Microscilla marina ATCC 23134: one gene and its partners. The protein of the gene in region 1 interacts with the protein of each later gene in a pairwise test. Links are inferred from orthologs where the notes say so. Each region holds a gene or a part of one and is shown on either strand. Other genes may lie near its edges. The genes, in order: M23134_RS11230, M23134_RS14355 and dnaE.

Region 1 (9,587 bases):
GGCTTGGGCTACTTGATCAAACACCTTGATTGTTTGGTGTGGGGCTGTTTCCAAGGCATCAAAGGTTTGCTCCATAGATACTTGTACCAATATGTGTTTACTTGTAACAAGTGCACTTTTAGCAATACTGCCTGATTTTATTCGGGCAAATACATGTTGGTTGTGCCAATCTTGCAAGTTAGGAGAAATAGGATACTCAAAGTTACGGGCATCAATCAGTACCTTGTCTATTTTGTCAAAGTAAGGTGCCAGTACTTCATTGGTCAATAAAAACTCTTTTTTATAAATTTCATCATTGAGATCTTCACTGGCACTGTTCCATATCTCTATCAAAAGTGCTTCTTTGGCAAATAACACAAAGGTTTGATAAGTACTTCGGTATATTTCTTCCATAATTAGTACAAACGAAAAGATAGAACAAATAGGTGTTACCCCGTTTTTTTCTCAGTTCTTCCAGCTATCAATACAGCCCCCAGCAACGCTACCATTAGTAAAACAGCAATTACCTCAAATACCAAGACATATTGGGTCATTAGTTGTATGCCTAAGCCTTGTACTGTAGATTGCTTGATCACTTGTTGGTTTTGAACAGCTTGCTTGATCCAAGGCATTTGTCCCAGGTTAGCCTTATGGATAGCAAACACCAGTATTGCTAATAACCCCAGCCCCAAGACTATACCAGCCAAATTATTTCGGGTTTTGGTCAAGGGCTGTACATCTGATGTTTCATCTTGTTGAAAAGGGTTACTGAATCTAATACTAAGGTTTTGCGGAGGTCTATTAGTAAGCATAATACCAAATAGCAGGAGTACCAATATGCCCCCTACATAAATAATGATTTGAGTCACCGCCAAAAAATCGGCTCCTGCAAACACATACAGTGCTGATATACCCAGCAAAATCAATAACAGCGAAAAAGCTGCATACAATACCTTACGTGTGCCCAGCAGTACCAAGGTTGATACACCTATTAAGGCAACAAAGCCAAAAAAAACTATCTTCAATATCATTGTTTTTACTTTAATGTTTCATTCTAAGTACTTTAGATAAATTTATAATTGACTGATAATAAGCATACTATGCATTATTAATTTGGTCTTGACTGAGTACTTAAATATTTACTAAAAAAGTGATGGTTGCCCCTTTTATTTTATGAAGATGTTCCTTCTTCGCCATCGTCTTTTCTTTTTTGCGTTGGTTTTTTAATAACTGGCCTCACCCTTTTTGGCTTTGCCTCAGCTTTTGGTTCATTTGCTTCCCCTTCTGACTGACTCGTTGGTTTTTTAATGACTGGTCTTGCTCTTTTTGGCTTTGCCTCAGCTTTTGGTTCATTTGCCTCCCCTTCTGACTGACTCGTCGGTTTTTTAATGACTGGCTTCACCCTTTTTGGCTTGGCGTCAGCTTTTGGTTCATTTGCCTCCCCTTCTGACTGACTCGTCGGTTTTTTAATGACTGGCTTCACCCTTTTTGGCTTGGCGTCAGCTTTTGGTTCATTTGCCTCCCCTTCTGGCTGACTTGTTGGCTTTTTAATGACTGGCCTCACCCTTTTTGGCTTGGCATCAGCTTTTGGTTCATTTGCCTCCCCTTCTGGCTGACTTGTTGGCTTTTTAATAACTGGCCTTGCTCTTTTTGGCTTGGCGTCAGCTTTTGGTTCATTTGCCTCCCCTTCTGACTGACTCGTCGGTTTTTTAATGATTGGCTTCACTCTTTTTGGCTTGGCGTCAGCTTTTGGTTCATTTGCCTCCCCTTCTGACTGACTCGTCGGTTTTTTAATAACTGGGCGTTTTACTTTGGGTTTAGCCGAAGGTATCACCTCATTACTTTTATCTTCTCCGGTGTTCGTTGTACCAGTTTTTGGCTTTATTTTAGGCTTCATGCGTGGCTTAAACCCTGTTTTGGGTTGAGCAGTAGCCGCATTTTCTTGAGCTTGTGCTCCTGCCTCTGTAGTTTTTTTAATAGCAGGACGTTTGGCAACCGGTTTTTTTACCGTTGGCTTTGCTTTAGTTTCTCCACCTTTTGCTTGTGCCATTTGTTTTTTGGTGGCTTCTTTTTCTTTCATGTACTGCTCAAACAAATCTTTCTTTTCCTGCACCTGGTCAGGGGTAAGGTTTGAGAAGTGATAAATCATGTCGGTAATATCTACTTCACTATAGTCATAAGCCTTGGTCATAGTCAGGCATTCAGTAGGGCACACTGTAGTACATAAGCCACAGTAGCAGCATTTAGCCATGTCTATATCAAAGGTAGCGGCATAAAGTCTGATGGGTGAGCCGTCAGAAGCAGTTCCTATTTGTCCGGTAGCCCTTATAGGTTCTATATCAATACAATCTACTGGGCATATTTTGGCACATTTATCACATACAATGCAATCATCCATTTCATTAAACAAACGGTATCTTCCGTTGTCAGGCACAGGAATCGCCTCATAAGGATATTGGGTAGTTACTCGTCCGGTTTGTTGCTCAAAATAAGCCGGAGTAGCTATAGAGTCGGCAGGTTTTCTTCGTTGGCGGGCTTCAAAAGCGTGTTTGATAGACAGCTTTAAACCTATGAGCGAAGAGCGAACTCCTTCTTTTATATTGCCAAAATAGGTGTTATTTGCTCCCTTTTTCTTCATTCAATAGTGTGTTTACTTCTACAGGAGCATTTTCCTGCAGAGTTTGTATAGTACAGCCCAATGCCTTCACTTATGCTATAAAGGAGGGGGATGGTATATAAAAATTGATAATTAGTGTAAAACTATGCTTAGTTTCTAAAATAAATATGGGAAAAAAAACACAAACTTGTTACTTTTCAGCTAAAATGCTTTGATCGAGCTAAAAAAAACAATATCCTAACTTCGCTTAAGAACAAGTAAGCATATATTTTATACTCAATGGTTGAAAAAACACTTAATAAAAACATGCAATCGACCCCAACTATTTCTTCAAAATTACCCAATGCAGGCACTTCTATATTTTCGATAATGTCGGCTTGGGCGCACGAGCACAAAGCAGTAAACCTGGCGCAGGGCTTTCCTGATTTCGACTGTCATCCAGAACTGGTACGTTTAACGCATCATTACATGCAAAAAGGAATGAATCAGTATGCTCCCTCGGCAGGCATCTTACCCTTGCGTGAACGCATTGCTGAAAAAACTGCCCATACTTATGGTTTTAGCCCTGACCCTGCTACAGAAGTTACCTTAACCACTGGGGCCACCGAGGCTTTGTTTGTGGCAATCAGTGCTTTAGTACAAGAGGGTGACGAAGTCATTGTTTTTGAACCTGCGTACGATGCTTATATTCCTGTAATAGAGCTTAATGGGGGCAAAGCGGTGCCTATAGCCCTAGAGAGAAATACCTATGCCATCAACTGGCACCAAGTAAAAGAGGCGCTTACACCTCAAACAAGGCTGATCATCATCAACACCCCTCATAACCCTTCTGGCTCAGTACTTAAGCCACACGACATTACCGAGCTTACCGAGATAGTAATGAATCACGATTTGCTATTGATCAGCGATGAGGTATATGAACATATCATTTTTGATGGAGTCACTCATCAGAGCATGTTACTTTATCCTATTTTGCGTGAAAAATCAATCGTGATTTCATCGTTTGGTAAAACATTTCATAATACTGGCTGGAAAATGGGCTATGCCATAGCTCCTCCCGAAATTACAGTTGAGTTGCGCAAATTACACCAGTATGTTACTTTTTCTAACTTTACTCCAGCCCAATACGCATTGGTAGATTTTATGGCAGAAACAAAGCATTACACCTCTTTGCCTGAGTTTTATCAAGAGCGTCGTGACAAGTTTCGTTCATTAATGCAAGCTACCGACTTTGAACTGTTGCCTTGCCAAGGCACCTACTTTCAGTTGGTGTCGTATGCTCACCTGAGCAGCGAACCTGACGTAGTGTATGCCAAAAGAATTGCCAAAGAAGCAGGAGTGGCCACTATTCCTACATCAGTGTTTTATACCGACAAACTAGACAGAAAAGTAGTTCGCTTTTGTTTTGCCAAGCAAGATGAAACAATGGAAAGAGCAGTAGAGTTATTAGTGAAAAATGCTCAGATACTGAAAGAGTAGCCATTACAAACAAAAGATTTTATTGCTTTTGGTCAACTACATTGATTAACGTAGGGTATATATTATGACTTGAATATTTATTACTACTCTACCTTACTATTTTGTGCTCCCACAAACCAAACCGCTTACAAGTCCCTTAGATACCGAGGCATATAGGTGCCCAAAAAACCGCTTATTTTAGGGTTTCGATGGGTTGGTGAGGACGGTATTTCTAAAACCGAAGCTACAGTTTTACTGTGCTGAGTTCAATGAAGTTAAAAGTTGGGTAGCGTAATTTATTACCTAAATATCATAAACTATGAGTAAAACTGTAACAGTTACCTTGATGCTACTTTTTGTAGCATTTTGGAGCTATGGGCAATCTACGTACGGACCTAAAAGAAGTGAAAGTGGTAAATATATTGTAGACCACGAGTCACACGTAATGCCAGGTGGAGGCTATAACTTTTACTTTCCTTCTTCTTCAGATAGCCTGGGCACCTTTAGTGGGTTTTCACCCGAATTTCTTATTTATAACTACATTCGTCAAAACGACAATCGGGGACCTAGTCATTTACGTTTTTATGGCACCATTAGTATTTTGCAAAGCAACAAAGTAGGCGTTTCTAATATGCTCAAATATGGTTTGGGGCTCAACCTCTCGGTTGAACGTAACCCCCGGCGTAATTTTTTAATTCCTTATTTTGGGCTGGAGTTTGGTGGTCTCAACCAACAAAGCTTCAACACCTTACAGTTTACACCAATGGGTGGGGTATTTTTATACTACGACCATAGACTGGTACTGAGTGCTTCTGGTGGGTATGTATATCCGCTTAAAGAGTTTGAAAAACTAAGCGGGGCATTTGTCAACGCTACGATTAACTTTACTTTATGGTAATTACAATTATTCAGTCAGAACTATACTGGCAAAATCCGGCAGCAAACCGTGCCATGTTTGAGGAAAAAATATGGCAAATCGATCAACCTACAGACTTGATCGTATTGCCCGAAATGTTTACTACCGGGTTTAGCATGAGTGTGCAGCCATTGGCAGAGCCTATGAACCTTACCACCCATAAGTGGATGCAGCAAATGGCTGCACAAACTGGGGCAGTGGTTACAGGCAGTTTTATTTGTGTAGACAAAGGACAGTACTTTAACCGTTTGTTATGGGTAGAGCCAGATGGTACTTATGATTATTATGACAAACGCCATTTGTTTCGGATGGCAGAAGAACATCATAGCTATACTGCAGGTGAGCGTTTGGTTGTAAAAGAGTGGAAAGGATGGAAAATAGCGCCTTTTATTTGTTATGACCTGCGTTTTCCGGTTTGGAGCCGCAACTTACACCAAGCCTATGATCTTGCTTTGTATGTAGCAAACTGGCCAGAGGCAAGGCGTTCCCCCTGGCGTACATTACTTAAGGCAAGGGCTATAGAAAACCTAAGTTATGTAGTAGGGGTAAACCGGGTAGGCAAAGACGATAACGGCATTACTTATTCAGGCGATTCGGCAATTGTTGATTTTAAAGGGGAGGTGTTGTTTGAAAAAACACAGGACGAAATCATTTATACCAAAATGCTTGATAAAGCAGCCCTGGAGCGTTTTCGAGAGAAGTTTCCGGCACACTTAGACGCTGATGAGTTTGTAATAGCAGCACATAATTCAGTAGAACGATAAACAATACGAATTATTTTATAGATAAAAATAAAGCCCTAGAGGTTTTGCCCTCTTTGAGTAACCCTGTAGTTTTGTCTTTGGGACTCAAGATGAGTACTTATTAAATGTCATTTTTAAATAAAATCATACACATGAAAAGAATTTACACATTCATTCTACTTGTTTTGTTAGGCACAGGAGTAGCACAAGCTCAAGTAGGTTTTGGTATTAAAGGTGGACTCAACCTGGCAACATTTTCGTCTTTGCCCAACGGTGTGAGCAACGATGGGGCTCGTATAGGACTCCACTTAGGAGCTTTGTTTCAGTTTCAAATATCACAAAGTTTCTTCTTTCAGCCTGAGCTGATGGTTTCTCAAAAGGGAGGGCGAGGAGCCATTAATTTTCTTAACTCATCGTATACCACCAAAATAACAACTCTTGACATTCCTTTACTTTTTGGCGCTAAACTCAACCCAGTACGTTTATATGTAGGTCCTGCGTTTGGGTTTGTAGTGAGTGCCAGAACCGAGTCGGGAGGTAATACCACTGATAATATGGATGATGTCAACGATATATTGGCATCGTTGCAGGTAGGAATAGGATTTGATCCTACCTCAAAGTTAGGCATAGACTTGCGTTATGAAGCCGGGCTTACCAAATTATCGAGTCGGGTAGCAGACGATAACACCAAAACCAATGTGGTTCAGCTTACCGTGAGCTACAAGCTTAAGTAGGTTTCCCTTGAGTAATCAAGCATATAAAAGGCAGGCAATAGTTTTATTGCCTGCCTTTTTTGGTATTCCTGCTTTGTACAACAGTAGTCCAAATATTTTGTTTGATGAAGGGGCTAAGTTTTGTTAAAAGTCCAGTGGGTCAAGGTTTTTAAAATGCCCATTCATGCGGATAATTTCTTTGGTGCGTTCCATTTCCTCCATCAAAGGGATAGAAGATTTGAGGTGATCCAGCAAATACAACTGTCGATCGTGTTCACTGGAAATTTTCAACATTTCGTATTGCTGTTCCAACGAAAGCCCTATTTTATGGGCTAGTTGATACGACAACACTTTGAAGCTTTGGATATTGATAGCTGCACCTACTTTGATGATTTCATACAACTTTTTTAAATTGCTGATAAGTTCCCGGCTTACTTCTTCTGGAGCAACTTCTTCGTGAGGGATCACTTCTACAGTGCCACCAGCGTATAGTTTCTCCTGTGTTTTTTGATCAAAGCTCAATACTTTAAATACCTGCACTCCTTTCGTCTTTATGTCCATTTTGCCATCATCATAAGTTTTTTCAACGTTTACTATCTTTACTTCAGTACCATAAGCAGCTACCTCTTCATTGATAAATGAAGGGATACCAAAGTTAGTATTTTGTTCTATACAATCGTGAATCAACTGTTTGTAGCGGGGTTCAAATACATGAAGGTTGAGGTTTTCGTCTGGATAAACAACCAGGTTTAGCGGGAAAAACGGTAAAAACTTTTCTTGCATTGTATAATATATATTAACATACGGACTTACACTACCCTTTTACAAAGAGAAAAGCTGAATCTATCATAGGACTCAGCTTTCTTGTTTTCTCTTCTAACTATCAAAGTTGTAAGCAGCTGAAAATAAACACTTTACAAACTTGATAGCTCCCTATGGAATAGGGAATAGCACCGATATTCATCGGTATCTAAGGACTTGCGACTTGTCACTTAAAGCTTGCCCCCTGTTAGTTGCCTGTAGAACAGGGTGTAACTTGAAGCACCGATATGCATCGGCATCTAAGAACTTGTCGCTTAAAGTTTACCCCTGTTGGAGCTTCTAATTATTTTAGTGGGGGCACCTTCTCTATGCGTAAACCCATAGATACCACCTCTGGCAGTGGGTCGCGGCGCATATAATGCTTTATTTTGAAAGTATACTTTCCTCTTTTCAAAAATTTAACATTTGATAAAGCTAAAAGTTGGTGCGAAAAAATATCACCCAAACCATCGCCATAAGGTTTGCCCGTTTTGGGGTGCATCAAATCTATATTTTGCAGATCAGAGGCAATCCTGCGATCGAGACTATCTACCAGGTAATAAGTAACATACATATTGTAAAAAGGGTATGATACTGTGTTACGAATATTGTAGTAAAACTTATACCTGCTTAAGGTATCTGTAATCTCGAAGGTAAATTTAAGCACACTGTCTTTATACCATTTACTTTGAACAATGTCTACATTCTGTTCAAATATTCGGCTACTGTCACAAGCATTTAGCCCAATAATGCATAAGAGCAAACCACACAAAAAACCCCAACGTTGTTTGGTCAGGTTATTTGTTTTTTCTGTGTTTTCGGTTTCGCCTACTATGAGGTTTGTTCTTACTTGGTTTCTTGTTATTCTTTCCATTCAATCTTTTTACACTTTCAGTGGGCAAACTTAAATCAACTTTAAACTCAGGTTCAATAACTTTTTCAACTTCTACCAATTCAAGGTCTTCACCTACTGGTTTTAGGTCTTCAGGTACTATGCCTTGTTTGTTGAGTTCTATCAGGTTGTTTACCTGTGGTACAGTAAGTGGATGCCAAACGGTTTCACCCTGAAACCCAAACCACATAATGCGCTTAAAAATATCAGTTTTCTGTAACTGCGCCAAACCTTTTTTTGTTTTTAGTGGCTCATCGAGATGAGGTATGTCTTCAAGGGCTTCCATGTAGGTTTCCAGCTCATAGTTGAGGCAGCATTTCAGCCGTCCGCATTGCCCCGATAGTTTGCTGGGATTCAGCGATAAGTTTTGGTAACGTGCCGCAGAGGTAGATACACTCTTAAAATCACTTAGCCAAGTAGAACAACACAATTCTCGCCCACAAGAACCAATACCTCCCAGGCGACCTGCTTCTTGCCGCAAACTGATTTGCTTCATTTCTACCCTTATTTTAAACTCCGACGCCAATACCTTGATCAGCTCACGAAAATCAACCCGTTCATCGGCAGAGTAGTAAAAAGTAGCTTTACTGTTATCTGCCTGAAACTCCACGTCAGACAACTTCATCTTAAGTCCCATATCGTGAATAATTTCACGGGTACGATACATCGTAGGCAAGTTGCGGGCTTGTGTTTGTTCAAACTTATCAAGGTCACGTTCAGTAGCAAGGCGTGTAATTGCCAATACTTCTTCATTATCTACTACCTTCTTTTTCATCATTTGTATGCGTACCAGTTCGCCCTGCAGCGACACAAAGCCCAAGTGGTGACCGTTTTGTACTTCAACCACTACTGCATCGCCTGTAATAAGGTCGAGACGCTCTACATTTCTGAAAAAATCTTTTTTACCGTTTTTAAAACGAACTTCTACCACATCATATCTTTCAACTGAAGGAATATCCATATTCCCTAACCAGTCGAACACATTCATTTTATTGCAGCCACCTGTACCACAAGAGCCGTTACTTTTGCAACCAGCCACTCCTGATGTAGTGCCGCAACCTCCGCCAGAGGCACATGCCTTGCATCCCATTTATATATAGTTTTTTAGTCCTTAATTAATAAAGCGATTATACTTGTCGTGCTATGACTTTGTTTAACAATTGCTTGTCAATTTTGGGTAATCGCTCATTTCTAACGAAATATTGAACAATTTAGCAAGATTTACTATGAATTAAAAGTTTGACTGTTGTTGGCAAGATATATTATCAAACTCAAGGCATTTATAAAGTAAACCCAAAAGGCTCAAATGATTAGTAATGGTCGCATATAGTTTTAAAATTGTTTAACCTTATCTGAAGCCTGAAATACTTGATAAAACAACAGTAGTATTTATAGTTTTTTAGTAAGACCTTCTTAGGAATTGTTCAAAAATAAATTTACACTCTGAGAGGTGATTTTTCGCCTTGAT
Region 2 (9,550 bases), on another replicon or contig:
GGTAAGTTGCGAGGTCATTTTAGGGCAAATACTACCACAACGTGTAAAGAAGAAATCAGCCACATATATTTTGCCTTTTACATCTTTGTTAGACACCTCTTTGTTGTTCTGATTAGTAAACTTGAACGGTGTAATGGTATGGTATATAGAGTCAACTTTCCATTGACCGTTTACTTTTACAGAATCTACCCCCTGTGGATAAAATATAGTCAACTTATACTTGTTCTCACCGAATGTTCGCAAGACAGAAACAAAAAACTGGTAATACCAATAGAACTATTAGTAAACCAGTTTGTTAAATTTCGCATATATTAAATCTTTGAGTTTAGTTATTCAAATACGAAAACCGTTCATTAACTCAAATGTTTAAAGGCGTAAGGTAAATACAGATTCACCCTCAACCATCATTGCAAGAATAAACCAGGCAACAAAGATCATTGGGAGAATGATGCTCCAAGCCAAGAATTTTACTTCATGCCCTAAGTGCATAAACTCAGCCACAATATAAAATGCTTTTACAATTGTCAAGATTACAAACACTCCCACTCTCCACATAGAAGGAGGAAATACAAATGCAATCACAAATTCTAAAGCTGTAAGGCCTAACAGTATCCAGAAAACCTTCCAAATTTGTTTGGTTTTAGCCTTTGGAATCTCACCAGTAGATGTCTCGTGAACGTTTGACATAATATCTATATATTTAAAATCTTTTTTTATTTCCTACTTTATTTAAAACACTGTTAAACAAGGTAAAAGAATGTAAATACGAATACCCATACTAAGTCTACAAAGTGCCAGTATAAACCAACCTTTTCGACCATTTCGTAGTCATTTTTACGGGCATAGATACCCATTACAGTATTATAAAAGATAATAATGTTGATAATCACTCCACTCAATACGTGTGTTCCGTGAAAACCTGTGATAAAAAAGAACAGGTTAGCAAAAGTCGTAGGACCATATTGGTTTTCAGATAAGCCTGCTCCGTAGATAACTTCACCGAGGTTTCTTCCATCCCCGGAAGTCCGCAGCGCTCCCCCACCGTCGGTACCGACTATAAAGTGAGCCCACTCCCAGGCTTGGCTACCCAGAAACACAATTCCTCCGAGAATCGTCCAGAGCATCCATTTTTCTACATCTCGCTGGTCTCGCCTATGACCAGCCTCCACCGCCAGAACCATTGTCACACTACTCATAATGAGAATAAAGGTCATGATACCCACAAAGACCAATGGAAGCGACTTTCCGTGTAAGAAAGGAACAGCCTCAAATACTTTTTCAGGTACTGGCCAATATTTTTGGGAAAAATAAAATTCTCCTTTTTTGGTTACTGCTACACCGTTTTCCATTACAACGTGGGCAGTTGGAACATTGAGCCCATATTGTTCTACTTGATATGTTTGCTCGTAGCTATAACCCTCATGGCTATAACGGATCATACCATAAGAGATCAGTAATGCAGAAAATGTAAACGCATCGGAAAGGAGGAAAAACCACATCATCAGTTTTCCATAACGAACACCTCCAAGTGGGCGATTACCCCCACCCCAGTCAATCCCTTTTTTCTTCTCGTCTGCTGTTGCGACTGTTGCCATAATTTTCTCGTGTGATTATTAAACTTCTTTTAGTGATTCAATAATAAAAAGCCAAACAAATATAGCCAAAGAATGTCTAAAAAGTGCCAATATGTAGCACACATTTCTATTCTGGCCAATCTTTTGGAATGTATTTTTAATCTAAAGGTTGATACTAATACTATAGCTAAAAAGACAATCCCGCTTATCAAGTGAACCGCGTGTAAACCTGTAATTACATACAGGAATGATCCGGCAGGGTTAGATTGCTCACCAGCAAACCATACGCTTGAGGCTACTAAATCTTTCCAGGCATACAATTGCCCCACTAAAAATGCGAAACCTAAAAGAGAAGTAATGACTACCGCTATTTTAAGCAAATCTATGTTATCTTTTTTCGCTAAAATTAAAGACCAATGCATAGAAGCACTGCTCATTAATATAATGATGGTATTTACCCAAAATAGATTCGGCAAATCAAACTCTAACCAGTTACCTTCGGCTCTACGTACTATATAAGCACTGGTAAATGCCGCAAATAACATGATTATAGAAACAATAAACAACCACAATGCAAACTTTTGAGGGTGCATTGATAGTGTCTCTTGTGGTTCTTCTATAAAATCGGCTTTATTATCCAATGTGTTTCCTGCTATCATATCTTATCAATCAAAAATGCAATTTGTACAACGGGAAGGTAAATAAACGACCCGAACATAATGCGTTTAGCCTGTTGTTTTGCTAGTTCTGCATCCCCTTTTGATGAACATATCTTTAATAACTGTAATGCAGGCACTAAAAATAAAATGCCGCACCCAGTTGCTATAACTCCTGCTGTTAAACCTGTAATACCTACTTGTGTGGGTAACAACCCCATAGGAATCAGGAACATTGTGTAAACAGCTATTTGAAATGCAGTGCTTACATCTTTGCCTTTTTTGGAGGGTAACAGTTTGAACCCTGCTTTCTTGTAGTCATCGTCCAGTACCCAAGCAATTGCCCAAAAATGAGGGAATTGCCAAATGAACTGAAACGCAAAAATAATAATGGCTTCATAACTAATGCGTCCAGTTGCCGCCACCCAACCCAACATAGGAGGTAGAGCTCCGGGGATAGCTCCCACAAATACAGCTATAGAACCTACTCTTTTAAGTGGTGTATATACAAAGCCATATAGCAACATTGAAACAAATGCTAAGGCAGTAGTTAGTATATTGGTATAGCTAAGCAACAAAAACAAGCCGCCTATTCCAGTAATAATTGTATAGAAAATGGCCTCGTTTACTGTTACTCTACCTGAGGGGATTGGTCTGTTTTGAGTCCGGTCCATCATTCGATCCAAATCTTTTTCTATGATTTGGTTGATCATAATAGATGCTCCTGACACCAAAAAACCTCCCATTGACAAGCTAATAAAGGTTGCCCAGTTGATGGTTCCTTCGAATGCCAACAGGTACCCAAATGCTGCCGAAAAAGCTACAAGAAATGATAATCTCGGCTTTAATAGCTCAGTATAGGTTTTAAATTTTACCAATACTGAGGTTGATGTATTAATGTTTGTCTCAGTTGTTATCATTGCGAAATTAGTTGCTCTTGAGAAAGTTCTCCCAACGAATTTACTCCCTTCTTCACAAAAACTCTCTCATAATTAATCGCCAGCAATAAGAAAAATTGAATGCCTAGCACTAGTGAACCCAACAATAAATGAATGGGCTGCAAGAATGCAGGTATCCCGAAATAAGCCATTGCTATTCCAGTAGCGACTTCACTAATTATTATCAAAAACAGGTATATTGTATATTTAAATACAAAATGATTTCTTTCTTTAAGTTGTGTATAAAGTAAATAAACCAAATACACGTGGGTTAGAAACACTAACCAAGAAAATGAGCGATGGATGTAAAATGTCATCCCTAAGTTATCTACCCATAAACCTCGCTGAGCTTCTCCCATATTTCGGGCAATCAAATCTATTGCCTCTCTCACTTGTGTCCCCAGCACTACTTGTATAAAAGACAAAACCAAACTTAAGATAATGACTTGGTTGATTCGTTTTTTATTTGCTATAGGAGTAGTTTTCCAAACTACTTTAAATCCTCTAATAATGGTGTATATTAACAAAAACACAATGGCAAGTGCCAAAACCATGTGAATGGTGATCATAGAAACTGCTAAATCAGTAGCGACTACTTTTGCACCTATCCACCCCTGAAATCCTACCAGCAACACACTTGCAAAGCTCAAAAAAACAATGCCTCGATCTAATTTCCAATAAGTAAAGGAAGCGATGAAAGTTGCAAATATAAGTAATCCGATCAATGCTCCAATCAATCGATTAATATATTCTATCCAGGTCTTTATAGGGTTAAAATCTGCAATTTCTTTTCCCTGTACTTTGAATTTTTCTTTATAATTTTTTGGGAGTTGGGATACCTCAGTAGGAGGTATCCAACTTCCAAAACACTTTGGCCAGTCAGGGCACCCCATGCCAGCGCCAGTGGTTCTGACGATGCCCCCAACGGCAATCAAAAAGTATACAGCAACAATAGTTACAATTCCCAGTTTCCTGAAAACCTTATGTGTGTTTTTATTGCTCATTTATCGTTATTTCATCCTCATTATTCCCTCCACGCTCCAACATTTCTTTCTCGTGTGGCAAGTTAGAATGTGGTGTTTGAGATAATGGAATATGTTGAGGAATAAAATCTCCAAATCCGTCTTCTTCTGAGTTTGGTTTACTGTAATCGTAAGGCCAACGGTATACCTGAGGAATCTCTCCTGGCCAGTTCCCATGTCCAGGGTTTACAGGAGTAGTCCATTCAAGTGTAGTTGATCCCCAAGGATTTTCAGAGGCTTTTCTACCTCGGAAAATGCTATATATAAAGTTGAATACAAATACAAACTGAGAGAATACAGTAATGATTGCTGCAATACTAATGAAAGCATTCAAATCAGTAAATGATTTTGTAAAGTCAAAGTTAGTAAAAGCATAATAACGACGAGGGAAACCTGCAATACCGATGTAGTGCATCGGGAAAAACACAAGGTAGGCACCTACAAATGTAAACCAAAAGTGGATATACCCCAGCTTTTCGTCCATCATTCGCCCAAACATTTTTGGGAACCAGTGATACACACCTGCCATCATTCCAAAGAAAGAAGCACTACCCATTACAAGGTGAAAGTGAGCTACTACATAGTAGGTATCGTGCAACTGAATATCCATTGCGTTGTTTCCAAGTATAATACCTGTAACCCCACCCGAGATAAACATTGATACCAGTCCAATAGAGAACATCATGGCTGGGGTAAAAATGATATTACCTCTCCATAATGTAGTAATATAGTTAAATGATTTTACTGCTGATGGTACTGCAATAATTAATGTAAGGAACATAAATACAGACCCTAAGAATGGGTTCATACCAGTCACAAACATATGGTGTGCCCATACAATAAATGATAGGACAGCAATACCTAAAATAGAACCAATCATTGCTTTGTAGCCAAAAATAGGCTTGCGGGCATTGGTTGCTATTACTTCAGAAGTAATACCCAGTGCAGGGATCAATACAATGTATACTTCGGGGTGTCCTAAGAACCAGAACAAGTGCTGGAATAGTACAGGACTACCTCCTTGGTGGTGCAAAGCTTCGCCTGCTATATATATTTCAGACAAGAAGAAACTTGTCCCTAAACTTCTGTCAAAAATCAACAGCAATGCTGCTGAGAATAACACAGGGAATGACAACAGACCAATGATAGCTGTAATAAAGAAAGCCCATATAGTCAGCGGCAAACGAGTAAAAGACATTCCTTTTACTCTTAGGTTAATTACAGTGGTTATATAGTTTATACCTCCTAATAATACTGAGATAATAAACAAAGCCATGCTGATTAACCACATTGTCATACCTGCACCTGAGCCTGACATTGCCTGAGGCAAAGCACTTAGTGGTGGGTAAATAACCCAACTACCAGAAGCTGGTCCTGTTTCTAAAAAGATAGAAGCAAACATAATTACACTTGATCCAAAGAAGAACCAATATGAAAGCATGTTCATAAAACCTGACGCCATGTCACGGGCACCAATCTGCAAAGGAATAAGGAAGTTACTAAAAGTACCACTCAGACCTGCAGTCAATACAAAGAATACCATAATGGTTCCGTGCATTGTAACCAAAGCAAGATAAAACTCTGGTTCTAGCTTTCCTGCTTCTGTAATCCATCCACCCAAAATAGGGCGAAGAAACTCCATGCTCATCTCTGGAAAACCAAGCTGTAAACGGAAAACAAGTGACATAAGTCCTCCTATTACCGCCCAGAAGATTCCAGTAAATAAAAATTGTTTTGCGATAACCTTGTGATCTTCGCTAAAAATATACTTTGAAATAAAGCTTTGGTCATGGTGATGGTCGTGGTCGTGTCCATGATCATGAGCGTGATCGTGACCTACCTCCTTGATTGCATCACCTTGATTATGATTATCTGCCATAATAGTCAATTCGCTTTTTAATGTTTACAAGTCTAGTCAATTTTAGCGTGCGCTGTTTTTTCTTCCTGCTTTTTGCTGGCAAAATTCTTTTTCTTGCGCAGCCATTTTAAATCTCTCCCTTTATACTCAGGGTTATCCTTGAGGAAAGGAGATTGAGATGCGTACCATTTCTTATACTCAGCTTCTTCAACAACCTCTACCAACAAGCGCATACTGTAGTGCCCCTTTCCGCAAATCTCTGTACAAGCAATCTCGTAGTTAAATTTAGGGTTGCCTAATTCAGATCGCATTTGTGCAGTTGTTTTAGTTGGGGTAAAATGAAACTGGGTGGGCATCCCTGGTACAGCATCCATTTTTAAGCGAAAATGGGGTGCAAAAACACTGTGCAACACATCTTTAGCTCTAATCTTAAAAAGAATTGGACGATTTACAGGTAATACAAGCTTACCACTCACAAAGTCATCGTTTGCATCTTTGTGTCCAAAGTCGATGCCTAATTCATTGGTGGCATCAATCAAACGATAGTCATAATTACCCATTTTCTTATCCTTGCCAGGATAACGGGTTTTCCAGGCAAATTGCTGCCCTACTATTTCTACAACTTCAGCATCTTTTGGAACTTCTCCCATAATGTCCCACCACACTTTATTACCATAAAATACCAATACAGTAAGTATGATAGCAGGAGTAATTGTCCAAGCTATTTCCAGTTTATGATTTTCAGGGAAAAACGATGCCTTGTTCTCTTTTTTGTACCGATAACGGAAAGCAAAGTAAAACAACGCTGCGTTAGTAATCACAAACATTATTAAGATAACTACAGTAGAAGACCAAAACAAACTATCTGTTTGTTGTCCGTGTATAGAGGATGCTTCAGGTAAAAAATTCTTGGCAGCCTCTCCTGAATACCAAATTGCTGCGATTACGCCTATTAGGGGGAAAATCCACATCAAGTTAGCATTCAGATTGTTAAATCCGTCTACTTTTTCTTTATGCTCGCCTTTTGCAACAGATACTAACCTTTGGATTCTGAAAAGCATTAACAGAATCACGAAAATTAATACGATTGCAAGACCCAATATCAAGTTAGCCATAAGATCAATCTATTATTTATCTGTTTGGTTCTATAAAAATTCGTTTAAGGTAAATGTTTAAATATTGTGGTGCAAACTTTCCTCAATCATTGGGTGGTTTTTAGGGATAATGTTAGCCTTCGCCAAAGCAGCAGCTGTTACCCAAATAAAACCCGCAATAAATAAGATTACCGTACCTATTTCCACCAATCCAATACCACTATGTTTACCTACTGTACCTGGCATAATCATCATATAAAAATCTAACCAGTGACCAAAGATAACCCCAACAGCCGCAATCTTTACAAGTAAAGTTTTTCTTTTGGCTGCTCTTGGCATTAAGAACAAGAACGGGAAGGCAAAGTTGATAATGATATTAAAGAAGAACAAGAATTTGAAATCTTCCATCCTGTGGAGGAAGTACACAGTTTCTTCAGGAATGTTGGCGTAATAGATCAACAAGAACTGAGCAAACCATATATATGTCCAAAAAATACTAAATGCAAAGATAAATTTACCTAAATCATGAATGTGATTTTCATTTACATACTTGAAGTACCCATGGTCTTTAAGCACCACTACATACAGCGCCATAGCTGCCAAGCCTGTAACAAACCAACTGGCAAATGTATACCAGCCAAACATTGTACTGAACCAGTGTGCATCGATTGACATCACCCAGTCCCAAGCAGCAGTAGAGGTTGTAATGGCAAATATCACGATAAAGATTGCTGCATAAACACCACTTTTCTTATGAAAAACAGGGTTTTTAGTGTAAGCATAAAAATCGTTTACCTCATCTTCTTTCAAAGACATTTTGCGTAATAACACGTATAAAACGTACCATAAAACAAAATATAAAACGGTTCTTATTACGAAGAAAGGTGTATTCAAATACCCTTCTTTGCCTGCAATGATTTTATCATATTTAGGGCTATTAGGGTCAAATAACTCGTGGTGAGTCCAGTGAAAAAGGTCATGACCACCTAGGGCAAATACTGCCAATAGGATCACACCGGTAATTGGCAAGAATTTACCAAAAGTTTCGGGAATCCTTTTAATCATTGTTGGCCATCCAGAAAGTGCCAGGTAGTTGAATGCAACAAAGAAAACCCCTACCAGAGCAATGCCAGTAAAAAATACACTGTCATGCCAAAGTACAGCATACAGGCGTTTGGTCCAGTGGAAAGCACCGTGTCCACCTTCGTCTCCACCACCTCCGGCACCATGTCCTTCGGGAGCGTGACCTCCACCGTGATGTTCGCCACCAAGCCCTATGCCTTGCGTCCATAAAATAATCCCCACTATCAGCAAAGCAGCTCCAACTACTATAGCAGTCATCAGCTGTTTACGCAGTTTCGGGGTAAATTCAAAATTCTTTTCCTGCGACAAGTCTGAAAGCGTAATATGTTTGTCTCCAGCCATAATATTATAGATTCTTTTAAGCTTTTCTTCTGTTTATTATGATGACACTGCTATTAATGTCCTTTATTTTCAGGTTCAGTTTTCTTAGCCTCTTTTTTAGCAGTACTATCTGTTTTTGTATCCTCGTCTGTCTTTGCCTTTGGAGCTTTGTCGTCAGAGCGATTATTAGCAACTGCTTCGTGCAAACGTCCTTGCAACTTATGAACATAATAAGCGATTTTCCAACGTTCTTCAGGAGTCACAATTTGCTTGTGAGGCCACATACGCCCTTTACCGTGTGTAATCACGTGGAAGATATGCCCACTAGTATTTGTTTTTTGGGCACCAGCTGTGAGATTTGCCACCCCTTTGTACTGATCGTTGACTTTTCCATCGCCTTTACCAGTAGCACCATGACAGTGCTGGCAATAACGCTCGTACAAAGGCTGGCACTCTTCGAGTACATATTTATCAATAGCCGCAGAATCTTTAGGCAAAGCCAAAGGATTGCTTACTTTTGATGCCATTTTCAAACCTTCTTCGCCTGCTGGGAAATTGTAAACCAACAATGCGCTTCTTTCTCCCTTATCATTCTCTACTGTCATGTTATAGTGTCCTTTACGAGCCACAGTTCCTTCAGGTGGCTTGCGCAAGTTCATTCCAGTAGGGTTCAAAGGATTTTTCTTCACCTGTGTATATGGCTCATAAGGAATAGACACATACATTTGAGGCGCATATTCTGTTCCTGGACTGTTGGGGTTTCGAGAGCAAGAGCTCAAGACCATCACAGTCAGGACTAACATCAACGGTATATATTTTTTTGATCTAAGTAACATCTTTGCAATTTTTTAAAGTAGAAATATTCACTAATTATCTGCCATTTATACTTTTATAAATCCACTTCTTTGGGTTCTTCGGTCACACCATTTTGTTTCAAAATAGCCACAATGTCTTCTTTTGAGTGTTTGGTGTTTTTGTCCAAGTTAATCGCCATTACGTGTTTG
Region 3 (11,356 bases), on another replicon or contig:
TGGCCGATTGTACCGGGCACGGAGTTCCTGGTGCTTTTATGTCTATGTTGGGCAAGTCTTCGTTAGACGCGATTGTTAACGAGAAAAATATTTACGAGCCTGGCAATATCTTAACCGAACTTCAAAATTCTATTTACTTATCTTTGGGTACCAACGCCGCTGACGGCATGGATGTGGCTTTGTGTAGTTTTGACTTCAAAAATCGCAAGGTTGTATTTGCCGGAGCCCAACGCCCATTTTATTTTGTGCGTGATGGCGAAGTGAATGTAATCAAAGGAGACAAAAAACCCATTGGTGGAAGTGTAAGACATTACAAAGAAAAACGCGAATACCGTGACCATGAGGTAGACATGTTGCCTGGCGATATGTTCTATATGACGTCTGATGGCTATCCCGATCAGTTTGGTGGTCCCGAAGGACGCAAGTTTACCACGCGTCGTTTCAAATCTATGATCTCTGAAATATACACCTTACCCATCAAAGAGCAAGGCGAAAAAGTGAAGTCATCTTTTTTAGATTGGAAAGGAGACGAACGTCAAATTGACGATATACTTGTGATAGGAGTAAAAATGGAAGCAGATTAATGCTGCAACCTAACTAAAAAGCGATGGGTTGCAGCAATGCCCTGTTTTGGTTACTTTGGGTTGGCGAGTTTACCCATAAACAAGATACTACCTGTAGTATTGTCCTTAATCATAAATATAAAAGGATGATCTGCCCTAAAAACCTTAGGTTTTACCGGGCGGTGGGCGCTGGCTGATTTTGTTCTCACAACAACCGCCGTAGCCGCCGCAGCTTCGGTTCCTTTTTCGCTTACCTCTACAAACGCCTTATGTACTACCTCTGAAATTTTCAGCGATTTGTTGCCTGTCATTCCACTAAAATCTGCGGTGTTACCAAAGGCCTGTTGCATCCCCATTGTTTTCAAAACATTCTTGAGTTTTACGTTTAAGGTCATCTTAAACTTAGGTAAACTTAGCTTTACCTGGGTATAAAATAGCCTATCCATCAGTTTTTGATAACTTTCTGCCGTAAGCGAAGCCTCCAATTTGGCTATACCATTTATATCTTTAGGCAACAAAACCACCATACTCACCTTTTGGGAAGCATAAGGCAGCTCAATCACCTGTAAGCTTTCAGTTTCAGCGTATTTAAACTTGCGTTGCATTTGCATAAACTTAACATCACTTATTTTTTGCTTGCCAGCGATAAAATCCATTTTGCGGGTTTGGCTTTTTTTGAATTTGTATTTCCACTGGCCTTTAAAGTAAATAGCATTGGTGAGCACTAAACGAGTGGTTTGATTGATGATCCCTTTAGGAATCAAGTTTTTGATCTTACGCTGGGTTTTGTCCTCTACCCATTTGTTAATGATCAACCTCGATTTTTCAGGTTGTTGTTTAAAGTCAAGGCGTTTAACCTTTGCTCGATAACAGCTTTGGGTAAGCCCCAAATATGCTTTTAAAAATTTCTGACTTTTTTCGCTCCAAAGTGCATTGGCTACTGATAGCTGTAAGCCTTTGGTGTTGAGTTGGTTAAGGTGAGTGTTGAGGTTTTTAAAGTCTTGGTGTACCGAGTTTTTGGGAAGGTGCAGCGCATTGGCTATTTCTTGGGCTGTACTACCTTTTGCCCCTGCATAGGTCATAGCCAGTGCCGACGAAATGCTATAAGGCGATACAAACACGTTTTTTTGAGGATTGCTACTCAGTTTTTTATAAAGCTCCAGGGCAAACTGGTTGCTGCCCTTGACTGTGGGGCTATTTTGTGAGTTTTGGGCTTGGGTATTAAACGCCAAGAGCCCTAGTAGCATTATTAATATTCGGGAATTCATTGATTTTTAAGTTAAGTTGAAAAAATAGAAATGATATTACAATAGTCCATAGCACCGACAGGAGCAAGCTTTAAGCAACAAGTCCTTAGATACCGATGTATATCGGTGCTTCAAGTTGCCTCCTGTTCCAGAGACAACTAACAAAATCATAGTATACTTATTTTCAGTGGTTTATGAATTTGTTAGTTAAAAGTATTTAGTCGATAGTCCATAGCTGATTCGAGTAAATGTTCACCTTGTTAAATGCTGTAAACCAGTATCTTATATTAAGGTTGTGTACTCGCTTTATTTTTAAAAGAGTTTCGGTTTTACGCCTAAATACCCAATTAAATAGTTTTTAAATTCATCAATAACTGATAACCAGCAAACAACTTTGACTAAAATCACTGCGGAGTATTGTATTAAGGAACAGAAAAAAAATAACCCCCGAATCAAGTTCGGGGCTGTAAGTTTTCAGTTTGGAGGTGCTCTTTCACCCTGATACTTCGTTACTTTTAGCCTTTGGCAGAGCTCGGCGCAGCAGGGCTGCAGCCATCGGTTTTAGCCGTAGCTATGGCTACGCCTGCAAAAAGTGCCTCGTCTCAGAATAAAATCCCTACCTCAAAATCGGTAATTTATTTTTTCACCATTCCTAAATGGCTTGTTTGGGGGTAATAAGTCTGCCAATAAATAAAATACTACCCGTGGTGTTGTCTTTAATGATAAACATAAATGGATGATCTGCCTTAAATATTTTAGGAGGAATAGGTTGTTCAGGATTGTAGGAGGTAGACCTGGGTCTTGACATAATAACGGCAGTAGCCGCCGCAGCTTCGGTTCCTTTTTCGCTCACCTCTATAAACGCCTTATGTACCACCTCTGATATTACCAAAGATTCACTCTGCATGATTTTGCTAAAATCGGCCTGTTTGGTGAAAGGTATTCTCATTCCCAAGGCTTTTAAAGCATTTTTGAGTGGAACATTTTTGGTCATTTTAAACTTGGGTAAGTGTAAGATAACTTTTGTGTGAAACAAGCTTGTTGTAAGCGCTTGATAGGTCTTTGACGTAAGCCATTGTTCCACCTGATAGAGCCCGTTTTTATGTTTGGGCAACAATACCACCGTACTCACTTTGTCTCCTGCATAAGGTAACTCTATTGCCTGTAAAATCGCATTTTCAGTATATTTAATTGAGTTAGTAATGTGCATAAACTTTATATCAGGGTAAGTGATCTTATGGGCGATAAAGTTCATCTTACGGGTATTGCTTTTATCAAATCTGAGTTTCCATTTCCCTTGAAAGTAAATGGCATTGGTAAGCACCATACGAGTGTTGCCACTGATCATACCAGAGGGAATAAGGTTTTTGATTTTATCCTGAGTTTTTTTGGCTACCCATTGATTGATCACTATTCTTGATTTTTTTGGCTGATTTTTAAAATCCAATTTGCCCAGTTTAGCCTGATAATAGGTGTGATTTAATTTGAGAAATGAAGGTTGAAACTTTTTACTTTTTTCGCCCCAGATCGCATTGACTATCGAGAGCTGTAAACCTTTGCTGTTGAGGTGGTTGAAATGATGATTCAAAAATTGATAATCTTTATCTAACGATTTGGGGCTAAAATGAAGTGTATGCGCCATTTGCTGCGCGGTACTGCCTTTTGCCCCAGCGTAAGTCATGGCCAATGCCGATGAAATGCTGTAGGGAGATACAAATACATTATTATCTTGGGTCTGGTGAGAGGCTTTTGATAATTGCTTGTAAAGTTGCAAAGCAAAGCGAGTGTTGCCTTGTACAGTAGGGTTATTGGGCAAAAGTTGGGCTTGTAAACTAACACACAGCAGGCATAGCAGTAGGGTCATAAGAAAAGAGGTACGGTGTATCATAGTTATGGTAAATAATAAAAGAAGTAAACATTTATTACCAAGACATCTCTATGAACAAAAAGAAGTAGAAAAGGGGTGTTTTTAGTTAAAAACACCCCAGGGCAAGCGCCATTTCTTCTGATACAGGATAAAGCCGTTCTTCGGGGGTTTCAGGCAATGGAGGGTTACGTCGCTTTTGCAAACTCCCGATGGCATGCGCCAGCTCTGTGACATCTTCTATACCCAAAATCCATTCGTTCACGTAACGCAACGATAACTCTTCGCTCCGAACGCCCACTTGAATAGCCGCTCTGTCCAGTTTTTTGCCCAGCAAATCACGCTCTGGGTCCCATTGGTGAATGACCACTGCCTTGTCTAATGCCTGTTGCCAGTCTTCTTCATTGGTGTAGCGTTGGGCATCGTATTGAGTAGGCACAGCTTGCCGTAATAGGTGCAACCAACCCTCGTGCGATAACTTGATACGAGCTATCGCGTTCATCCGGTGTTTGGTAGCATACTTGGTGCGCTGCAATACCCACGCAAACGAAGGCTTGATCCAGGTAAGGCGATTGGTATTAAAACCAGTCCCAAAAGTACCTTTAGCCGCAGCAGTGGCCACTACTTTAGGTTTAAATGCCTGATACACAAACAAACCTTCGTCGTCGTAAGCAGCATAAATTTGTTTTTGCATATATTCAATAGTCCATAGTATTTAGTCGATAGTCCATAGCTGATTCGAATAAATGTTTACCTTGTTAAATGCTGTAAACCAGTACTTTATATTCAAATTGCGTACTCACTTTATTTTTAAAAGCGTTTCGGTTTTACGCCTAAACACCCCATTAAATAGTTTTTAAATTCATCAATAACTGATCACCAGCAACCAACTTTGATTAAAATCACTACGGAGTATTGTATATTTATAAATAGCTTGTGAAACTATATTAATACACCATTTTGCAAGCCAGTTCGAGCGATTCAAACTTTTGTTGCAATCGTTCATCTGCCTGTACCTTGTATTTCTGTGAGTTGAGCTCTACCATCATAGTAGGTTGTTCCTGCAAGTCATACACCCAAATCTTAAGCTCGTGTTCACCCGTATTCTCTTGGGCTACCTTTTCCATTTTTTCCATGAGCTCATCGTTTAGCTTGGCAATGTCTACCTGAATAACTAACCCCCGACACATCTTCTCTTGCATCTCTTCGAGGGGTTTTATCTGCGAGGTGCGCAGCTCATAGCGATCTTCTGAACCATACCGCTTTTGTACTTTACCCGTGAGCAGTATCAGTTGATTTACCTCAATCAGATCGCTTAATGTTTCGTGGCTTTCGCCAAACAAAGCCAAATCCATCGACGTGCTGTAATCTTCTATACTAAAAGAGGTGAAAGGTTTGCCATTTTTGGTTTGCCTTAATTCTTTTTTGGTCACAATACAGGCTACAGTCACTTCCTGGTGCTGAAAAGACTCTATTTTATCAAGGGCTACCGCACCAAATTTTTTCATTCCGGCACGGTATCGGTCTAGTGGGTGCCCCGACATATAAAAACCTACCACTTCTTTTTCACGGTTCAGCTTTTCCAATTGGCTCCAGGGCTCGGTATAAGGCACCTTGGGCTGGGCTATAGTGACCGCCCCGCTTGCCCCAAACAAAGAGGTTTTGGCATTTTCTATCTCTTTTTGATAAGCATTGCCAAATTTGATGATGCGTTCCAAAAAAGTAGCCGTATCATTGGGCATAGCAGCAAAAAACTGCGCCCGGTGTAGTTTGCCCAAATTGTCGAAGGCCCCTGCCTGAGCAAAACACTCAAAAGATTTTTTGTTAACCGTTCGCAGATTTACCCTACGGGCAAAATCAAACATATCCTTAAAAGGACCGTTCTTTTTGCGCTCCTCTATGATATTTTCTACGGCAGCGTCGCCAGTGCCTTTTACTGCGCCCAAACCAAAACGAATTTGCCCTACTGGGTTTACCGTAAAGCTCTGTTCACTTTCGTTTACATCAGGTCCCAGTATTTGCAGCCCCATGTTTTTGGTTTCATCAATAAAGAAAGTAACCTTATCAATGTTATTCATGTTGTGCGTAAGCACCGATGCCATGTATTCAGAAGGGTAATTAGCTTTGAGGTAAGCCGTTTGGTAAGCCACCACCGAATAAGCTGCCGAGTGCGAACGGTTAAAACCATACTTGGCAAACTCTTTCATTACCTCAAAAACCTTCCTCGACTTCTCTTCAGGAATCCCATGAATTTCTTTGGCTCCCTTCATGAAAATGACCTCTTGGCGGTCCATTTCCTCAAGCTTCTTTTTACCCATTGCCCGGCGTAGCAAATCGGCACCCCCCAGGCTATAGCCTCCCAAAATCTGGGCAGTCTGCATAATTTGCTCCTGGTATACCATAATCCCATAAGTATTGTTGAGGATAGGCTCCAGCAAATCGTGTGGGTATTCAACTTCTTCAGTTCCGTGTTTACGGTTGATAAAGTTGGGGATAAACTGCAATGGACCAGGGCGATAAAGGGCGTTCATTGCAATCAGGTCTTCAATGTTGGTAGGTTTGAGCTGCTTTAGGTACATCCGCATTCCTTCCGACTCAAACTGGAATGTTCCTACGGTTTCGCCGTTTTGGTAAAGCTCAAGAGTAGCCTGATCATCCAATGGAATCTTGTCCATGTCTATGTCAATGTCATAGTTTTTCTTAATCATTCGCAGGGCATCCTTGATCACGGTCAGGGTCTTAAGCCCCAAAAAGTCCATCTTCAGCATTCCGGCATCTTCAATCACCTTACCGTCAAACTGAGTTACCAGCAAGTCGGCATCCTTAGAGGTACATACCGGAATATATTTAAGCAAATCATCAGGAGCAATAATTACCCCTGCAGCGTGAATACCTGTACCTCTGACCGACCCTTCCAAAATCTTGGCTTGGCGCAACACTTGATTTTCTAAATCGCCTTCAGGCCTTGCCAATACATCTTTTAGTTCTTGCACTTCGGCAAAGGCGTCTTTGAGCTTGGTTCCCGGTTTGTCAGGCACATACTTGGCAAGTTTGTTTGAGTCGGGAATAGGCAGCTCCAGCACTCGTGCTACATCCTTGATGGCCATTTTAGCCGCCATAGTACCATAGGTAATGATTTGGGCTACCTGGTTTTTACCATATTTATCAATTACATAATTAATGGCATCTTGTCGCCCTTCGTCATCAAAATCAATATCCACATCAGGCATACTTACCCTTTCCGGATTGAGGAAACGCTCAAAAAGCAGGTTATACTTGATAGGATCAATATTGGTAATACCAATACAAAACGCGACTGCCGAACCCGCTGCCGAACCCCGTCCGGGACCTACAAAAACTCCCATGTCGCGAGCGGCATTGATAAAGTCTTGCACAATGAGAAAGTACCCCGGAAACCCCATCGATTTGATGATGTTAAGTTCATGGTCAAGGCGCTCTCTTATTTCTTCTGTAATCTCTCCATACCGTTTGGTGGCTCCTTCGTAGGTCAAGTGACGCAAGTAATCATCCTGAGTAGCAAACTCAGACGGCATTTCATATACAGGCATCAGTATGTCTCGCTTGAGTTTGATAGGCGAGCATTTATCTACAATTTCCTGAGTGGTTTCCAGAGCAATAGGAATGTCAGAAAACAACTCGTTCATTTCTTCCGGCGTTTTCATGTAATACTCCTCATTGGGCATTCCATAACGCAGGTTACGCCGCTTTATATCAGGCGTAAACATTTTGGGCGTACTTTTCTTGTCAGCTCCCTTTACACAAAGCAGCGAGTCGTGGGCATCGGCATCTTCATCACCAATGTAATACACATTATTGGTAGCAATGGGTTTTACCCCATATTTTGCCGCAAATTTAAGCAACACCTCATTTACCCGTTCTTCCTCTTCTTGTCCGTGGCGCATAATCTCCACATAAAAATCATCGCCAAACAAGTTATGCCACCACTTAAACGCCTCTTCTGCTTCGTGCTCGCCCTGGTTCAATATCAAATCAGGAATCTCGCCTTGTAAGTTACCCGTCAAGGCAATCAAGCCCTCGTGATATTCTTCTATCAGGTCTTTGCCAATCCGTGGAAAACCAGCATAATAACCCTCTATATAGCCTAAAGAGCTTAGTTTGGCGAGGCGGTGGTAAGCCTCCTGGTCTTTGGCAAGCAATACTTGGTTAAATCTTCGGTCGCGATCGCTCTTGGTAAATTTAGTCTTAGTACGCTCTTGAGCCACATAAAACTCACAGCCAATAATCACCTTTACATCATTTTTGGCGCCTTCGCCTACAGCCTTAAAAGCCGCGTGCATGTTGCCATGGTCAGTAAAAGCAATGGCAGGCATGCCGTGTTCTTTAGCAAACTTGATCAAACCGCCTACGCTGGCTGTACTTTGCAAAATAGAAAACTGAGAGTGTACATGCAGGTGAGAAAAAGGGATAAATTTATCTACTTTTCCCTTAAATATCTCCGGGATTTTAATCCCTTTTTTCTTTTTACGTTTCTCAAAGTTGGCAGCATCGAGCACTGGAGGCTCATACACCACAGCATCTGCTTCCAGGTCGCCCAGGGGTGGAGCAATACCTATTGAGATCAAGCCAAAATAACAACGGGCAGTTGCCAACACATCATATGCTGCATCGTGGGCATCGTCAAAGCTTTCACTAAAAAGCTTGGTGTGAAGTTCGGTAAGGGTAGGCCATTTAAATTTACCGCCTCGTCCCCCCTGAATGCCTACATACTCAGCGGTTTCTTCGCTTTTGGTGTCATAAGTCGGTACTTCGTGAAGCTTACTATCTACAGTAGTCCGCACATACTCAGCTCCCATGATGTTTACATCAAAGCCAATGTTATGACCAATGATGAGTTCGGAACGGGCAATGTCAACCGCAAATTTTTCGAGCACTTCATTCAGCGGCAAGCCCTCTTCCAAAGCAATTTCGGTAGAAATACCGTGCACCTTTTCAGCGTTGAAAGGAATCGTAAAACCTTCAGGCTTTACAATCATATTTTCGGCACTGACAAGCTTACCATTGTAGTCGTGCAACTGCCAGGCAATTTGTACCAACCTTGGCCAGTTGTCCACATCGGTGTGTGGCGCATTAAAATCTTTTGGAAGCCCGGTAGTTTCCGTATCAAAAATTAAATACATGCAGCGAGTCTTTTTATAGTCAATGAGTTAAGCCCCTAAGGGCGCTCATGTTGAAATCTTAACTTTAAGGCAGCTTCTAAATTACGAAAAAAAAGAGGGATTTGAAAGGCTTCAATAGGGTATGTTGATAAAGATTACATCTTGCGTTGTGAGTACTCTCCTCTTTGCTTTTTCTTTCGTCAGAGGCATTTTTTTTGGCTAAAGTGGATAGCTGATTACCCACATTAGGCAGGTATAGTAAAAGAAGGATATGTTGATAAAACCCTGGTATTGAGGCTGTAGCTGGATGAAGTATAAAGTTTTGTCATATACAATGCAATCAGGTTGGCTTCATTTCTATAGCCTGGTGATTTAACATTAAAGTGAAAAATTCAAGTAAAAATGTTTGATAGTCAGGGTGTTGAGCCATTACTTGCCCTATTTCTATTACCTCACCCGCGTTCAACTGTTCTAGCAAAGGCAACAACAGAGAAGCATGGGAAAAATTACTTTTGTTTCGTCGGTAATATAGTCTTACCTGATCATTTTTTAGCGGTTGATGGTATATACAGAAAGGAGCGACAATTTGTACACTTTGTTTGGTCAATTCAGGAAAAGTTTTTTGATCAGACCAGCGCGGAGGGCGAAACCCACAATTGCTTTTGAGCGACAATTGATAATCTTCCATAGCCGCCTTTACCCAGCCACCAAATTTTTGTTCATGTACCTCAGTGCCAATCAAACCACTGGCTAAAATGTCGTCCACCTCAGCTTCATACCCTGCCAAAATCTCTGGGTCAAACGATGCTGTATTCATTTCAGCCAAAGCATTGCTGAGCCAGTCTTTGACCGAAATACCCTTGATCACCACCGTCAACGCCATTGAAAACTCCTCAGTGTTACCAATGTGAAAAGGACCTTCGGGCAAGTAAAACGTATCGTGCGCTTCTATTTGGCAGGTAGTACCATAGGGCAATATTTTCTCTGGCTCGCAATAATGCAACCTCGACCCGGTCTTCTCTACAAACACCTCTTCATCCCACAGTGTCATCAGTTTCTTACCTGGTCCCTGATGAAAGTGAATCACACTATTGGCTTCACCGTCGTAGTGTACCCCAAACGGAGTATACCCATAATTGCCCACAAATATAGTAGCGTTCAGGTCTAACCAAGGAATCCCAAGCTCTTCTACAATCCCCTGATAAAGAGGAGCAAGTCGTTGGGCAAGCGTATCGTGGTATTGGGTAGCACGATTGAGAATGATGCCAAATTTTTGCTTGCCAAATATACGTTGGGTAAAGTCTTGCAGGCCTTCGTGAGTTTGTAAAGGAGCGCGGTACATCTCGCTCAACTCTTTAATCACCTGTTTACCATCAGTATATACCCTGAGTCCGGGAGTACCAAACGAAAGCTTTTCTGGAACTTCTTGGATAATATTTAAAATGTCTTGTTCAGTAAAAAACTGAGCAGGCACACTGTTTTTGATCAAACAAGCCTCTGTAAGGTAGTTAGACTCTTCTAAAAGCACGTTCCACCAGGCTTGGCTAAAAACGGTATGAGGAGGAGTAATAGATGCCATTGATTACTATATATAGTGATTATAAAACATTGAGTTAATAAAGGTTGAGTGGACTATTACGTCTACGAGCCCGGTTGAGCAAGACATTGGCAATTGCTTCGGATATTTTTTTATTAAAAGCCTGATCCAGCCAACTAAACTCACCCACGGGGTTAACTTCTAAAAATACAAACTTGCCTTCCGGAGTTTTAATTAAATCTACCGCCCCATAGTTGAGTCCAAAATAGTCCATAAGGTGAAGCAGCTTCAGCTGAATACTGGCGGGTAAGTCACAAGGTTCTATGTCATCTATCAGGCTCCCATCTTTACGCCAGTCAGCTTGCCCTTCGGTAGATTGTTGAGAGGGTATTTTACCACAAAAAATCTGTTCTCCTACAATGGCCACCCTAAACTCACATTCTTTTTCTACATATTCCTGAAAAATCATAGGCGAAAATTCCAACCCCGTCATATCTTCCAACTCTTCGGGCTGCCACTTGTGGCTATATACCTTATACTCGTCTTCAGTACCATCATAAATGCTAAAAGCGTATTGCATCTTTGAGATCACCGCCGAATAGTTGTGGGCAAAAGCTTTTACTTCTTGCGCCGAGTTGGTAATAAGGGTAGCAGGAATGCGCAAACCCAGGCGGTTGGCTACCTTAAGTTGCAATTGTTTGTTTTCGGCACGTCGGATGTCCGCTACAGCGTCTAACACAAACTTGCCAATGCCCCAACTGGCAAGGGTACCCCAGAAAGTAGTTTTTGATTCTTCTATGGCAGGTATTTTATACTCATCTGCCATTTCTTCGGGCAGCTCTTGCCCAATGCGGATGCGTCTATACCATACTGCGTCAAACTTTGCCAGGTCGTGTACCACATCTTCACTGATGATTTTTACCTGTTCGGTATTGTTAATATAATGGCTGGCAAGCTGAATTTGGGTGGGGTAATAGTTGGTATTAAACCTGTATACATTGGCTCCT

The links.
Region 2: the proteins of M23134_RS11230 (region 1) and M23134_RS14355 interact in binary tests that used the Escherichia coli proteins (3 or more experiments, as listed by UniProt). The link is inferred for Microscilla marina ATCC 23134 from one-to-one orthologs.
Region 3: the proteins of M23134_RS11230 (region 1) and dnaE interact in binary tests that used the Escherichia coli proteins (3 or more experiments, as listed by UniProt). The link is inferred for Microscilla marina ATCC 23134 from one-to-one orthologs.

The regions. Positions count from the first base shown.
Region 1 is NZ_AAWS01000010.1:155,843-165,429, forward strand. Bases 2,005-4,988 are described here. They hold M23134_RS11230 (methionine aminotransferase), read left to right. Parts: upstream 2,005-2,902; coding sequence 2,903-4,075; downstream 4,076-4,988. Other genes in these bases: M23134_RS41070 (4Fe-4S binding protein), read right to left, coding at 2,005-2,617; M23134_RS11235 (hypothetical protein), read left to right, coding at 4,374-4,952; M23134_RS11240 (amidohydrolase), read left to right, coding at 4,946-4,988. In the rest of the region: M23134_RS11215 (hypothetical protein), read right to left, coding at 1-393; M23134_RS11220 (NADH-quinone oxidoreductase subunit J family protein), read right to left, coding at 429-1,010; more of M23134_RS41070, read right to left, coding at 1,151-2,004; more of M23134_RS11240, read left to right, coding at 4,989-5,734; M23134_RS11245 (porin family protein), read left to right, coding at 5,866-6,447; M23134_RS11250 (LON peptidase substrate-binding domain-containing protein), read right to left, coding at 6,571-7,209; M23134_RS11255 (gliding motility lipoprotein GldH), read right to left, coding at 7,532-8,101; M23134_RS11260 (PSP1 domain-containing protein), read right to left, coding at 8,025-9,209. UniProt on the Escherichia coli protein: Shows aminotransferase activity with methionine and histidine as substrates, and to a lesser extent also with phenylalanine.
Region 2 is NZ_AAWS01000013.1:217,159-226,708, reverse strand. The notes cover bases 3,616-6,562. They hold M23134_RS14355 (cytochrome c oxidase subunit I), read right to left. Parts: upstream 6,070-6,562; coding sequence 4,162-6,069; downstream 3,616-4,161. Other genes in these bases: M23134_RS14350 (cytochrome c oxidase subunit II), read right to left, coding at 6,102-6,562; M23134_RS14360 (COX15/CtaA family protein), read right to left, coding at 3,616-4,172. Also shown: M23134_RS14385 (SCO family protein), read right to left, coding at 1-213; M23134_RS14380 (cytochrome C oxidase subunit IV family protein), read right to left, coding at 367-687; M23134_RS14375 (cytochrome c oxidase subunit 3), read right to left, coding at 741-1,595; M23134_RS14370 (cytochrome c oxidase subunit 3), read right to left, coding at 1,625-2,233; cyoE (heme o synthase), read right to left, coding at 2,230-3,150; more of M23134_RS14360, read right to left, coding at 3,147-3,615; more of M23134_RS14350, read right to left, coding at 6,563-7,163; M23134_RS14345 (hypothetical protein), read right to left, coding at 7,221-8,567; M23134_RS14340 (c-type cytochrome), read right to left, coding at 8,621-9,382; M23134_RS14335 (DUF3341 domain-containing protein), read right to left, coding at 9,436-9,550. UniProt on the Escherichia coli protein: Cytochrome bo(3) ubiquinol oxidase is the terminal enzyme in the aerobic respiratory chain of E.coli that predominates when cells are grown at high aeration.
Region 3 is NZ_AAWS01000003.1:245,998-257,353, forward strand. Bases 4,422-9,174 are described here. They hold dnaE (DNA polymerase III subunit alpha), read right to left. Parts: upstream 8,834-9,174; coding sequence 4,622-8,833; downstream 4,422-4,621. Other genes in these bases: M23134_RS03670 (hypothetical protein), read right to left, coding at 9,153-9,174. Also shown: M23134_RS03645 (SpoIIE family protein phosphatase), read left to right, coding at 1-584; M23134_RS03650 (serpin family protein), read right to left, coding at 635-1,831; M23134_RS03655 (serpin family protein), read right to left, coding at 2,463-3,698; M23134_RS03660 (DUF4291 family protein), read right to left, coding at 3,784-4,368; more of M23134_RS03670, read right to left, coding at 9,175-10,391; M23134_RS03675 (MvdC/MvdD family ATP grasp protein), read right to left, coding at 10,426-11,356. UniProt on the Escherichia coli protein: DNA polymerase III is a complex, multichain enzyme responsible for most of the replicative synthesis in bacteria. This DNA polymerase also exhibits 3' to 5' exonuclease activity. The alpha chain is the DNA polymerase catalytic subunit.